DNA from 2 places in the Bradyrhizobium sp. USDA 4506 genome. Region 1 is predicted to be linked to the other one. Evidence: riboswitches for the same ligand, from Rfam matches in the RefSeq annotation. Region 1 holds a riboswitch; the other holds the start of a gene.
The links. A riboswitch is a leader RNA that binds a small molecule or an ion and turns the genes downstream of it on or off. The one in region 1 is predicted to bind ZMP and ZTP.
Positions count from the first base shown of each region.

Region 2: another riboswitch for ZMP and ZTP. It lies ahead of ACVIHF_RS16260 (serine hydroxymethyltransferase); the one in region 1 lies ahead of ACVIHF_RS18275 (bifunctional 5,10-methylenetetrahydrofolate dehydrogenase/5,10-methenyltetrahydrofolate cyclohydrolase).

Region 1 covers NZ_JBSSBM010000002.1:3,398,045-3,405,093, forward strand. Annotated here, with positions in the region: gene ACVIHF_RS18250 (class I SAM-dependent methyltransferase) at 1-532, opposite strand, end outside; gene ACVIHF_RS18255 (SANT/Myb-like DNA-binding domain-containing protein) at 723-1,094, opposite strand; gene ACVIHF_RS18260 (hypothetical protein) at 1,338-1,631, opposite strand; gene ACVIHF_RS18265 (zinc-ribbon domain containing protein) at 1,855-2,442, opposite strand; gene ACVIHF_RS18270 (MaoC/PaaZ C-terminal domain-containing protein) at 2,501-2,953, opposite strand; gene ACVIHF_RS18275 (bifunctional 5,10-methylenetetrahydrofolate dehydrogenase/5,10-methenyltetrahydrofolate cyclohydrolase) at 3,083-3,949, opposite strand; ZMP/ZTP riboswitch at 3,965-4,044, opposite strand; gene ACVIHF_RS18280 (hypothetical protein) at 4,264-4,671, shown strand; gene ACVIHF_RS18285 (hypothetical protein) at 4,792-5,319, opposite strand; gene ACVIHF_RS18290 (hypothetical protein) at 5,535-6,170, opposite strand; gene ACVIHF_RS18295 (VOC family protein) at 6,434-6,817, shown strand; gene ACVIHF_RS18300 (hypothetical protein) at 6,833-7,049, opposite strand, start outside.
Region 2 covers NZ_JBSSBM010000002.1:2,994,862-3,001,910, reverse strand. Annotated here, with positions in the region: gene ACVIHF_RS16275 (molybdopterin molybdotransferase MoeA) at 5-1,216, opposite strand; gene ACVIHF_RS16270 (HAD family hydrolase) at 1,243-1,869, opposite strand; gene ACVIHF_RS16265 (hypothetical protein) at 2,323-2,478, opposite strand; gene ACVIHF_RS16260 (serine hydroxymethyltransferase) at 2,566-3,837, opposite strand; ZMP/ZTP riboswitch at 3,874-3,959, opposite strand; gene ACVIHF_RS16255 (YybH family protein) at 4,249-4,695, opposite strand; gene ACVIHF_RS16250 (winged helix-turn-helix transcriptional regulator) at 4,797-5,489, opposite strand; gene ACVIHF_RS16245 (response regulator transcription factor) at 5,700-6,362, opposite strand; gene ACVIHF_RS16240 (HAMP domain-containing sensor histidine kinase) at 6,359-7,049, opposite strand, start outside.

The sequences.
Region 1 (7,049 bases):
GCCGGTCGACATGCGCACCGACCAGCGGCGAGGTCGAAAAATCCTGGATGTAGATCGGCTCGATAGCGGCCTGCTGCTGCAGCAGATCGAAATAGGTCGAGATAAAGGGCGTCGGCGCGATCGGATCGAGTGCAATCACGGTCTTGAGGTCGGCGCCGCTGTTCCTGAGCCACTCCGTAACCAGGACGAACATGCCGCCCCAGCGGCAGCCGATTTCCATGTACGAGGAAACGCCGGACGAATTGCGCGCAAGCCAGGCGAGGTATGGCGCAAGCTGGTTCGGGTATTGCCAAAGGTGGAGGCCCTTGCCGAAGTTCGGCGCCAGCTCCGGCGGCTGCTCATGAAGCAGTTCGTCATTGAGCCCCAGCGCCGGGATGAATTCGCGTTCGAGGAAGTCCACGTCTGTACGCTGAGCCGGATTCAACCCGGCGATCGCATTGATCGCGTCACCGACGGTGACAGCGAGATCGGCGAAACGCTGGTATCGGTCGGCTTGGTATCGGTCGGTTTGGGCTGGCTGGGCGTTGAGCATCGGCGCAATCAGATCGGTGGGCTGAAGAGGACACAGAGAGGCCGCAGGTCGTCGCGCCCCGATGATTGAACGGATGGGACATCCGTCTCGGGCGCGAAATCTTGCGTTCGGTCGCGAATAGTCCGCCTTCCCCCACCGGAAGAGCGAGCCGCTTCGGCATGGCGCGCCCGGCGTGCAGCCGGCATTCCTTTCAGCCACTCGGAATCTTCCGACGCACGGCCTCCACGCCGGCATCGGTCACGTTGTATCTGCGCCCCATCTCCGGGACGATCCAGCCCTTCTCGATCATTCCGGCAATGGTGCTCGGGCCGACGCCCGCGGGAAACGGACGGCGGTTGCGGATCGCGTCGATCGCGACCCGCTCGAGATGGGTGGCGACATGCGAGGGGCGCGCGCGAAACGCCTTTGCCATGATCAGGACCGACAGGACCTCGGCGCGCCGGCGCACCGCCGAAGCGCTGCGGGTCAGTTCGTTGCTGATCTCGAGAGCGTTCTTGCCGGCCCTGGCGAGTTCTCTGAGCTTCTCGTCCTCGTCAGGGCTCCAGCGCCGCACGATCCCCATCTGCCCCTCACCGCCTGGATACCCATCTCAAACCGATGCATACGCAGGCGGCGCTGATTTGCCATGTGACTTTCGGCACCTCTTGATGCGACGTCGGGGCTGTCGCCATCAGGACGGCCGATCGCGGTGTCGCACGATGCAGCACAAAGAGCACGATCCGATTGAATCGGATCATGCTCTCAATCCCCTTGCTTGGTGGCGTTTTGGTTGCGCGAACCGGTATTCACTTCGCGCTGGAACGCTTCAGTGCTTGCTGGGTTCAAGCGCGATGAGCACGCCGGTCGGCTCGGGCTCGTGCGGCCGAAGCGAGGTCAGCTCCGGATCGCTCCACTCGGCGAGACTGACGACTTCGCCGGTCTGCCCCGGCATGTCGGAGGTCTGGGCCGGTTCAAGCACCTTGAGCCCGCTGGTGTCGACGAAGAACGTGTGCTCACCGAACACGCTGTTCAGTTGCGCCACGGCCGGGTGATCGTCCGGAAGCACCTGGGCATTCAGTTGCGTCATGGTCTGCTTGACTTGCGTGGAATTGAGTTTCATCCGCTGCTCCTTCTCGTTGGTTCCGGCCGCGATGGTTTCCTTGACAGGTTTCCTTGACAAGTTTCCTTGGCTGGTTCCTCCCCGCCCGCACCCCACATCGGGGGCTTCAAGGTCTCGAACCAATCAGGCAACGAAACGTTCCGCACGCGCGACGCATTGACCGCCTGCGCAGCGGTTCCCCGCGTATCAGATGTGAAGTGCGACTCTGATGTCACGCCCATCGCTACGAGACGGGAGGCTTCTTCCTTGCGAGCCCTTCCAGGTGCACGCGGCGCGCGGCGGATTTGCGCGCGCGCTCCCTGGTGCGGCAGGCCCGGCAGCGCACTGCCGCGGTAAATACATCGCCCTTGGCGGTCTCGTACCACCATTTCTGCTGCAACGGCGTCCAGACCTCGGCAACGCCGCAGTCCTTGCAGATAAAGGGCTCCGGTCGATAGGTTCCGCGCAGCACGAAATCGGGAGTCGAATAGCTGTTCGATGGCGCGAGCCGCGTCGTATCCACGGCAACCTCGTCGCGCGCCAGCGCAATCTTGTAGTCGCGGAGACGTTGCCGTTCAGCGGCGCGTTGCGCCTGGATGCGGCGCCATTCCTCGGCCTTGCGCCGCCTGGCTTCGATCTCTCCGTTCGTCTGCTTGCTGCGTTTCACGGCGGCACATCCGTCTGGGTCGAATGCCTTCGGCGCATCGACGAAGTAAATACCGGGCAGCACGACCTCGTCGATGATGACGTCATTGATGCGCTGCCGTTCTGCCGCCGGCTTGTCATAATTGCCGCAACATTGCGCGACGACAAGGTCCCGTGCGGGGAACACGTAGAGGCGCTGACGGCCGTCCGAGGCGGATGACTTCGGGATGCCCCTCAGGCCGCGCCTATACCGGCCCCTGCTCCGCCGGCCGCATGCGGATCAGCGCGTCGAGCACGAGGACAAGAACCGGGCGCTGCTCGTCGTTGACCAGCTCCGTCTTGAAGATCACAACAGCGTCGCGCCGCTCCGGCCTGATGGTGATCTTCTGGATCTGGGATTGGCCGGTGAGCGTGGCGCCGGGCCGAACCGGGCTCGGCAGGCGGATCTCGAAGCTCCGCCCGACGATCCCCGCCACCTTGGTCCAGATCGCCTCCACGACGAGCCGCTGATAGATCGCAATGGTGTTGAAGCCGCTTGCGATCAGTCCGCCGAACGGGCCTGCCGCAGCCGCGACGGGATCGGCATGGATTGGCACCGGATCGTATTTGCCGGCGAACTCCAGGATCTCGGCCTCGCCGATCGTGTAGCTGCCAAGCCTGAACGTCTGGCCCTCGGTGAGATCTTCCGCATACAGCATCGCGCGCCTCCATCTGTCGCGCGACGATAGACGAATGGTGCGGGCTTTCCATTACCCCGGACGTCATGAACTTCGCGCGTGATGCGCGAGCGACACCCACCGCTCGCATATCGCCGCAGGTATCCCGCGCTAATGCAGCCGCGCCGCCCTCGCCTTTGCCGCCTTCAGCGTGTTCTCCATCAGGCAGGCGATCGTCATCGGGCCGACGCCGCGCGGCACCGGCGTGATGGCGCCGGCGACCTGCACCGCCTCGTCGAACGAGACGTCGCCGCACACCGCATAGCCGCCGTCCGGCCTCTCGACGCGCGTGGTGCCGACGTCGATGACGATGGCCTGGGGCTTGATCCAGTCGCCGCGCACGAGGCCGGCCTTGCCCACCGCACTCACCAGGATGTCGGCCTCGCGGCAGATCCTGCTGATGCCGCGGGTGTGGATATGGGTCTGCGTCACGGTCGCGTGCTCCTGCAGCAGCAACGCGGCCATCGGCTTGCCGACGATGTTGGAGCTGCCGATCATCACCACGGCATGGGCGCCGGTGAGGTCTGATCGGACCGACTTGATCAGCCGGAGACAGCCGAGCGGCGTGCACGGCACCAGCGCGTCATCGCCGTGAAACAGCCGGCCGGCGTTCAGGGCGTGCAGGCCGTCGACATCCTTGGCGGGATCGACCGCCGCCATCACGCGCAAGGCGTCGATATGCGCCGGCAACGGCAGCTGCACCAGGATGCCGTCGATATCGTCGCGCGCATTGAGCGCCTCTACTCCGGCAAGCAGATCGGACTCGCTGGCATCATCCGGCAGGCGTGCGACCTCGCCGCGCAGGCCGAGCCGCTCGGCCATCCTGACCTTGCTCTGCACATAGATCTGGCTCGCCGGGTCGCAGCCGACCAGCACGACCGCAAGCCCCGGCGCGCGGGGCAGCCGGTCGAGTTCGCCAGCAATCTTGTCGATGACAATTTGGGCATGTGCATGCCCATCGAGAATGTTCGCCGTCATGGCACCTCCGTTTCGAAGCGGTGCCCAGGCGCGCGGCGTTCAGTCTCTACGCTCCCCGATGGTGGTCCATCCAAGCGCCAGTCGCGCAGATGGCGTGGTCATAGCCGCCCCGCCGGGCAAAGGCAATTCACGCTCTCCCCGCGGGTCGAACGGCGACGAATTGCCCTCACTTTTGCCGGTGGATCGGTGCCGGGCGGGTCACCTCTGGGGGTAGGATTCGGGCAAGACTTGCGTTAAGTCTCGGCGCTTGCCGGGCTTTTCCGATCCCCGGCGCCATCCCTTCCGGTCATCACGCCATTTCGGACATTTTCGACATGAGACATATCATCCTCGCGCTGGCGCTCTTCTGCCCGGCTGCCGCGCTCGCCCAGGGCACCACGCCGGCCCCCGCCGACGCCGACAAGCCGGCAGCGACCTCGCAGCCGATGGTCGGCGACAAGCCGCTGGTCCAGGTCGGCAAGAAGTCGGCCGCCAAGAAGGGCGAGAAGCCTGCCGCGCCCGGCAAGCCGCAATCGGTCGCCCAGAAGCTTCAGGCCTGTCAGGACATCGACGATGCCACCAAGGAACGGCTGATCTGCTACGACGAGATCTTCAAGCCGCAGCCGAAGCCGAAGGCCGCCCCGGCCAAGGGCGTCAACGATTGCCGCTTCGTGAAGGAAGAGGACGAGCGGCTGACCTGCTACAACGGCTTCGCGGACAAGATCCCGCGCCTGCCGCGCTAAAGGTAGCGGGCGGCGCTCGGACGCCTTCCCGCATCCGGCGACGTGCCTGATCGCGGACATGAAAATGCCGCCGCAAGTGTTTGCGGCGGCGGATCGATTGCCGGCTGCGGCAGCCTTTTCTTACCAGGTCCCGAAGCCGCCGAAGAAGCCCATGCGCGGCTGCTGCTGCGCGACGCGGTAAGGCTGATACATGCCGGGCTGCGCCAGCCGCATCGGCTGCTGGGGATGGGCATGGTAGCGCGCGACCTTGCGCTTCTTCGGCTGCTGAGGCTGGGCCTGCGCCGGTTGTTCAGCCGATTTTGCCTCAGCCGCGACCTTCTGCGCGTCAGCCTTCTCCGGCGGAATGAACTGGGCGAACGTATTGCGGACGCGGGCTTGCGCCGACGCATCGCCCGTAGCCGACGGGATGGCCGCGGCGACCGCGTTGACCTGCGCCGGAACAATGGTCGGCAAATTGGTGTCGTAGACCACCCGCTCGGGCAATTTCTGGGTCGACTTGATGCGCACCATGGTCTTGTCGACGCCCGGCGACGACAGTCCCTGGTTCTGGCCGGCGACCACGGCCTCCTGCGGCACGATGGCATTGACGACGAAGAGCAGCGCGAGCAGCACTCCACCAACGAACAGGAAATAACGCGCCACAGGCATTTTGGTAGCTCCCCCCGCGCAGCAGGGCGCGGCTCATCTCGGCGCGACGACATCAGTCATCGCGCGGGCGATTTCATCGTCTGCGCATGATCACCCGGACGCTATCCGCGCTCCCGGGTCGTTCATCAACGGCTGGTTTATTAGTTAGTTCCTGTCCGGCCGTTACGGTTCACCCGGCAGGTCAATTCGCGGTCACTTTTTCGAGATGCCGGGAATTAGAGGCGGCTCGCCGTCACGACCGAACATTTCGCCTTGTTTGCGTTAACGTTGACGAACCCGACCAACATTTGCGAGTAGGTCTTGCGGCTTTTCATGGCGATAGTGTCGGAGATCAGCCGCTTGCGCTCGGTCAGCGGCCGACCGTCGCGGCGGATGAAGGCGCAGGCGATCTCGATATCCTTGACGGCGAAATCATTGGCATTGCGCAGCGTCAGGGTGACCAGCGCCTTCGAACCCAACCCGCCGCGCCGCCACGATTGCGAGGCGATCCGCAGCTTGTCCAGCGGCGGCCTTTCAGCGCCGGGCCCGAACGGCTTGGCCTCCTCTGCCCCCTGTGGGGCGATGGCCACGCCGACGGTGGTCGGCTCGTCCGCCGGTGCGGCTAGCGCATCCCTCGCGGTCTGATTTGTGATTTGGGCTGGTTGCGCGCCGGTCGGGGCATTCTGCGCGGTGCGGATCATGGACGACACCGGCCAGGCATCCTGGTCTCCGGCGTCGCTCGGCTCGGGGAGCATGAACCATGCGGCGATCCCGGCGAGCGCAATCAGCGGCAGCAGCAGGCTGGCGTAGAAGCCCCCTTCACCGAGACGTCCGGCGGCCAACCTCCGAAACGACGCCAAGCCGATCCGCATCGTCGTGCCCTCACCCTGGCGGCCTGATCGGGCCGCCCCCCACACAGAGAGGAAGCCGCACCGCGCGGCTTCCGGGACGGCCGCAGGTCGAGCGGCCACGCGAAGACAATCGCTGACGGCCGCAATGGTTTCATTCCGGGACGACAATCTTGGGCAGGCATAACGGAGGGATGGTATCCCAGCAGACCGCTCGCTAGATTTGCGCCGCCCGGGAGCGAGTGCCGCGCACCGAACAGCAGCACGACAACAACAAGGAGATCGCAATGCCTGTCGTCACCTGGGACCACGTCCACCTGCGCAGTCCCGATCCCGAGGCTACCGCGACCTGGCTGCGCGACATTCTCGGCGGCGAGATCATCCGCGGCCCCGGCCGCATCGACGTCCAGCTCGGCGGCGCCAAGGTGTTCATTGCGGAGGTGGCCCAGGGCGACGGCGTCAACGCCGCGCCGGTGACGCCCTATCAGGGGCTCGATCATTTCGGGCTCACGGTGAAGGACATCGACGCGGTCGCCGCCGAGATCAAGGCCAAGGGCGTCGAATTCACCAAGGAGCCGACCACGATCCGTCCGGGCGTGCGGATCTGCTTCATCCGCGGCCCGCAGGGCATCTCGATCGAACTGCTCGAGCGCGACCAGAAATACGTCTGAGCCACGCGTGCGGCGCTAAGTCATGCTGCCAGGCATGAAGCAGCGGATCGTCACGCCCATGTAGCTGGGAATCGGCCAGACCATAGCGCGGCCGACCCGGTTGGGCTCGGTGACCACGGCCTCGTCGGGGACATCGATCCACGCCCCGTCGAGGCGCACACGATAGTGCCCGTCCTTGGATTCCCAGTCGACATCGCTGACCGCTGTGCCGTCGGCATCCGAACAGCACGGC
Region 2 (7,049 bases), 400 kb from region 1:
AACCCTATTCGGGCAGTGTCAGGATCTCGCATTCGCTGCCTTCGACGGCCGCCGCCGCGAACGGCGGGCGCACGAGAAGTGCCCGTGCCGCAGCGAGATTCCCGAGCAGCGACGAGTCCTGCTGCGTCACCGGCGTTGCGATCAGCGTGCCGTCCTCGCGCGCTTCGAGACGCGCACGCAGATAGTCCTCGCGCTGGTCGTTGGCTGCGAGGTCGCGGCCGAGCAGGGCGCTCGCGCGGCGATGATGAATCACTTTCCGGCCGCTCAGCGCCCGAATCAACGGCACCAGGAACAGGAAGGCGCAGACATAGGACGACACCGGATTGCCGGGCAGACCGATCACCCGCATCGCGCCGAGCCGGCCATGCATCATCGGCTTGCCGGGCCGCATCGCAATCCGCCAGAACGCCATCTCGACGCCCTCGGCTTCCAGCGACCGCTTGACGAGATCGTGGTCGCCGACCGAGGCGCCGCCTGTCGTGATGAGGACATCGGCGCCGGCCTCGCGTGCCCGGCGGATGCCCGCCGTGGTCGCCTCTGCCGTGTCGGCGGCAACGCCGAGGTCGACGGTCTCGGCGCCTTCGGCGCGCGCCAGCGCTCGCAGCGCGTAGCCGTTGGAATAGACGATCTGGCCGGGACCGGGCTGCGAGCCCGGCATCACCAGCTCGTCGCCGGTCGCCAGCACCGCGACCTTCGGGCGGCGGCGCACCGCAAGTTCCGGATAGTTCATGGCGGCCGCCAGCGACAGCGCGCGGTCGGACAGGCGGCTGCCGCCGGCGAGCAGCACCTCGCCCTCACGGAAGTCGACCCCAGCCGGGCGGATGTGCCGCCCGACGCTGGCGGCCTCCGTGATCGTGATGTGGTCGCCGTCGACGGCGGTGTCCTCCTGGATGATCACCGCGTCGGCGCCATTGGGGATCACGCCGCCGGTGAAGATCCGCACCGCCTCGCCGGCGCCGACCGTCCGCTCGAACGGCCGGCCGGCGGCGACTTCGCCGATCACCTTGAGCCGGGCCTTTAGATCAGCCGCATCGGCGGCGCGCACCGCATAGCCGTCCATCGCCGACATCGGCTGCGGCGGCTGGGTGCGGAGCGCCGCGAGGTCGTGCGCAAGCGTGCGGTGGTAGGCGGCATCGAGCGCGACCATCTCCTCCGGCAGCGGTTCGGCGCCGGCGAGGACGGCGGACAGGGCATCGGCAACCGGCATCAGGGCCACGCTCAGAGCTCCTCAATTCTTAATGTTCAAATTCCAAGTGCGGTCAAAGCCCTTGCCACGTCATCCGTCGACGTCACGTGGATAGCATGAAGGCCGCGCGCCCGCGCACCTTCGATATTGGCGGCCAGGTCGTCGAAGAACAGGATCCGCGACGCCGGCACGCCGATGGCTTTTACCACATGATCGTAGGCCTCGGCGTCGGGTTTGCGGAAGCCGATGCTCGAGGACAGGAAGACGTTGCGGAAATGGCTGAGCAGCTCGGCATGGGTGACCGAGAAATGCGCGACATGGGCCGGATTGGTGTTGGAGAAGGCGTAGAGCGGCATCCGCTTGGCGGCCGCCGCGAGCAGCGGGGCGATGCCCGGCATCTCGCCGGTGAAGATCGCGTTCCAGCCTTCGAGGAACTGGGCGTCCGTGATGTTGATGCCGAGCGTCCGGCGCAGATTCTCGAAGAATGCCGCGTCGTCGATCCGGCCGATCTCATGATGCTTGAAACTGTCGTCGACGACAAAGCGCGTGGCGAGCTCGGCGGGCGCACAGCCGGCATGCTGCGCCCAGTGCGCCATCACCTTGTCAAAGTTGATGTCGAGCACGACGCGGCCGATATCGAACAGCAGCACGTCGACGGAGTTGGGAGAGAATTGCGAGGTCATTGCGTGAAACCGTGTACGAGAATTGCGGGCAGGCGGCAATGTCCTCGATTTCAGTGACCGGTGTGTGGATTGTGCGTGGCGTTGCATTCATCGCGAGACTGTTCCCGCGCACACCGTCGTCCCGGCGAAGGCCGGGACCCATAACCACAGGGTTGGGTTGTTGAGAGGAAGCTGTGGCCCCAGCGTCGCGCAACAATTGAGATTTGGGGTAATGGCTCCCGGCCTTCGCCGGGACGACGGCGGGTGTCGTCGCTTGTGCGTCAAACATCCGCATTCTCGCGACATGATCTGTCCGAGCCTTGCTCTTTTCACCCTATATTTTTGCTGCGGGGCTTGGCTTGCCGCGTCGGGCAACTCAGTGGCACGCACGCACGAGCTTTCAGCGCACCAAGCGACTTGATGCTTGCCGCGGCCTGACGCCCGCGGTGGCTTGGTGCCCGCCGGACGTAGCTCTCACAGCCTGGACAGTGCCAAGCCGAGGTAACCGATCAGCGCACCGGTGCTGAGAATGATGACGACGAGCGCCTGTTCCGAGCGTGCTTGCAAGGTTTTCCGGGTCACGGCGTTGGACGCTCCGTCTTCGAGATCATGCGGTCCAACGAACAGCATCAATTTCCGTTCCGGTCCTTCCCCCGGGAACCTTCACGACCTGCCGAGTGACGCGACGAATGCGGAACAGGAATGCGGGTCGGCCGCCTATGAGGGCGGTGCGATCCCCGGAACGGGGAAAGCGCGGCACATCTCGACGCTGTTCGACCTCAGTCGCTTGACGACCGCTGCATCTCCCTTCGACCGGAGGGATTCCGCAGTGAGTTCGGCGATCAGGCGCATTTCGGGCTCGCCCATGCCGCGCGTGGTCGCCGCCGGCGTCCCGAGGCGGATGCCGCTCGGCCTGAGCGGCGGCCGCGGATCGTCGGGAATGATCTGCTTGTTTGCGGTGATCCCGACGGCGTCGAGAATGTTCTCGGCCGCGCCGCCGTCCAGGCCGACGCTGGCCACCGTATCCACAACCATCATGTGATTGTCGGTTCCGCCGGTGATCAACGTCATGCCGCGTTCCATCAACGCTTCGGCCAGGACCTTCGCGTTGCGCATGACCAGTCTTGCATAGGCCTGAAAATCGGACGTCGATGCCTTCTTCAGCGTGACCGCGGTTCCGGCCACAACGTTCATGTGCGGACCTCCCTGCAGTCCCGGAAACACCGACGCGTCGATCTTGCCGGCGAACTCCCGGCGACAGAGAACGATGCCGCCGCGCGGCCCGCGAAGCGTCTTGTGCGATGTCGTCGTCATCACGTCGAAACCCGCATCGAGCGGATTGCGCAAGGCGTTGCCGGCGATCAGGCCGCCGTAATGGCTGACGTCGGCCATGGTCAGCGCACCCACCTCATCGGCAATGCTCTTGAAGGACGCATAATCCAGATCGCGCGGATAAGAGCTGTAGCCGCACAGCACCAGCTTCGGACGGACGTGCCGGGCCATGGCGCGGAGCTCATCGAAATCGATGGCGCCGCCGTTTGACGGCTGCGTCTTGTAGCGGGCGAAGTTGAAGAGCCGCCCCATGTGCGACACCGGCGCGCCATGGGTGAGATGGCCGCCGTGTGACAGGTCCATCGCCAAGATCGTATCGCCGGGCTGCAGCAGGCCGAGATACACGGCCTGGTTCATTGGCGACCCGGACAGAGGCTGAACGTTGGCATGTTCGGCGCGAAACAGCGCGCAAGCGCGCTGTCGGGCAAGGTTCTCTATCTGGTCGGTAAATTCCTGGCCGCCGTAATAGCGGCGTCCCGGATAGCCCTCGGAATACTTGTTGGTGAACACCGATCCGAGCAGCTCGAGCACCTCGGGATAGGTGTAGTTCTCCGACGGAATCAGCTCGACGCCGTCTTGCTGGCGGCGCTCTTCGCCCTCGAGCGCAAGGGCAACTTCCGAATCGTTGAGATGGAGTTCATTGCGGAATGACGGCATGGTCCGGGCTCCCTAAGACGCTGGATCATCAGCTGAACGGGTTGCCCAGGCGAACGGCGTTGGAACCCTTCGCGCTTCACCGTGGTCAATTCCACGTAAGCTCGCCAGTCGCGCGAGGGACGAATGAGCCTGCGAGGCTCATCGCGAGCAGAAGGCTATCCAATCCCCGGCGGGCTCGCAAGGGTTGGTTGCTGGCGCCGCCGCGGGCCCAGCGTTGGGCGAGATCGAACATCTGGCGACAGCCACGGCAATGGCGACCAAACCGAGGGACGTCCGGCTTACCCAATGAACCGATGTCCCGATGATCAATGCCGTCTTCGGCTGAGGGCCAACAAGGTGCATGACCATCCGTCACTTGCGGCCCGTCAGGCTTGCGGGGTGGCTGACCGTGTGGCTGTGGCACCCGCGAATCTATTCCTTGACGAAGATATGAGACTTTATCTTCCACTGCCCGTCGGGTTGGCGTTCAAGCAGTCTCACGGTGCTGCCAGAAATTGGCGCCGCCTTCTCATTTACTACTAGCGTGGCCGTGAAATGCGAGGTGGTGTAGGCGTAGTTTCCCATGGGCAACACATCGAGCAGCTCAACCTTGTGATCTCTGACGCTTCTTCCCCGCCCGGCAAAGAAATTACGGATTGCCAAAGGGCCGGTGACTGGCTGCGCACCAGGCGGCATCAATCTGGCGTCAGCGGCATACAACGGTAACAGGGCATCGAAGTCTGCGTTGTTGATGGCGGCATCCCATTTGGCAGCCGCCGAGGAAAGTTCGTCGGCAGGTGGGGCTGCCCCTGCGGGACTGACGCAAATACAAGTAAAGATCAACAACAGGGTGCATGAAAGAAGAGAAGGGCGGCTCATCTTTGCCTCCTTTAGCTGAGATGCTTAGCGCGGGAGCGCATTCGCAAACGCTATAGCCGAGGCAAGCAGAACCACTAGTCCAGAAAGTGGACTGGATATCCTCAACTGGCTGAGACTCGATCTGCGGCCGCCGGCGCCTCATCGGCATATTTGCTGCGTGGGAACCAAGCCCGCATGCTGTTCACAAGATGCCTGGGACCGTCGATCTCGATTTTGCCGAGCTCACACGCCCGTAGCAGCGGCATCTCGTCTACGAAAATCTGCACGAGCGTCAGCAGACTCGCATAGAGGCTGATATCGACCTTGAAGCCGGGGTCATCCCAGCAAAGATCGGCTTCCTCCTTCTTCACAACAAACCACCAGCGCTTTGGCCGAGCGTCCGCAATCTCGATGTACAGAACGAAGTCGCATGGAATGTGCCTTAGATCGAACGAACGGCGCATATTCCACATGAGCCGGCCCGCGTGAAGTTCGTTGGGTGTGAGCTGGCTGCGAGCCCATTTGTGGCCCCAATAGCCCATTGCATCGATAATTGGCCTGGCTTCCCTGGCTGCCTGGGTTGGATGGTACTCCCAATGCCCGTTATCGCCTGATCTGCGTGAGATTAGCCCGGCTTCTTCTAGCGTTTGCAGGCGCTTGGAGAGGAGGGTCGGCGACATCTGCGGGATGCCGCGGCGAAGCTGGTTGAAGTGGTGGGACCCCAGCAACAGTTCGCGGAGCAGGAGCGGGGTCCACCGCTCCGTGAGAATTTCCGCAGCTTTGGCTACGGGGCAAAATGATCCATAGCCTTTCATGACGAGAACTTTAGCATCACGAGGGCCACCAAGGTAGTCCAGGTTCTGAACTATGTCCCAGACGAGCCAGCATCGAGGCTGTCCTGGAGGTCTGTTACGCGATTTTCTCGAGACTCGGCCATTCGACGATGCCGGCTCGATGTTCGGTTTGCCCGAAGGCAGATGCGGCTCGATTTGCCAGTACGCGGCCTGGCTGGTGCCACCGCGGGCTCAGCGTTCGCCGAGATCGATCTGCGTGAGGATGCCTTGCCGCAGCGCGAGGCGGACCAACTCGATATCGGTGCCGACGCCGAGCTTGTCCTTGATCAGGGAATGCAGGTTCGCGACCGTCTTGGGACTGAGGTGCAGCGCCTCGGCGATCTCCTCGGTGGTGTTTTCCGCGAGCAGCATGCGCAGCACCTCGAATTCCCGCGCGGTCAGGAGGTCGGCCGCCTTGGTCTCGCCGGCAAGGTGGCTGAGCGCGAGCTCGTGGTCGATATCCGGGCTGATCGCGATCTTGCCCGACAGCGCATCCATCACTGCGTGCACCAGCGTCTCCGGCGGGCTGGTCTTGGTGACATAGCCGCTCGCGCCGGCGCGGATCGCCTGCACGGCAAAGGCCGCGTTCTGGTGCATGGTGAACACCAGGATTTTTGCGCGCCTGTCCCACTGCCGGAGGCGGCGGATGGCCTCGATGCCGCCGATGCCGGGCATCGACAGGTCCATGATGACGAGGTCGGGCCCGGTCTCCTTGTAGAGGCGGTAGGCCTCGACGCCGTCGGAGGCTTCGGCGACGACGCAGAGGCCCGGCTGCTTCTGCAGCATCGCCCGGTAGCCCTCCCGGACGACGGCGTGGTCGTCGACCAGCATGATGGTGCGCGCCGCATGGCTCATGCCGCGCGCTCCACCGGTGCGGCCGCTCGGCTAACCGCGACGGGAACGATGACGCGGAGCGAGGAGCCGTTGGGCTGTCCGGTCTCGAAGCTGAGCCGCCCGCCCAGCGCGGCGACCCGTTCGCGCATGCCGAGCAGGCCGAGGCCGGACCTGAGCTGGGAATCGCCTTTGGGATCGGGATCGCCGGGCTGGCCGTCATCGTCGATCGCGAGCGCGATCGCGCTGTCGCCGCCGCCGGGCGGCGCCTCGCGCATCTCGAGCCGCAGCATCACGCGCGTGGCGCCGGCATGCTTGGCCGCGTTGGTGAGCGCCTCCTGCACGATGCGGTAGAGATTGGCGCTGACGGAGGCGGCAAGGTGCTCGAACGATCCCGATATGGCGATCTCGAACCGCGGCTGTCCGCGGCTGCGGCCGTTCCAGCCGGCGACCAGGCCCTCGAGGCTGGCCGCAAGTCCGAGTTCGTCGACATCGGGCGGGCGGAGCCGGAAGAGGGCGCCGCGCAACGTCTCCATCATGTCGGTCGCGGTCCGCGCGATGCCGTCGCATTCGGCGAGCAAAGGCGGGCAATCCGCGGCGGCGGTCTGGCGCGCCGAGGCGGCTAGCGCGCGGATGGCGGCCAGCGACTGCCCGAACTCGTCATGCAGCTCGCGCGCGAGGTGGCGGCGCTCCTCGTCCTGCACCAGGATC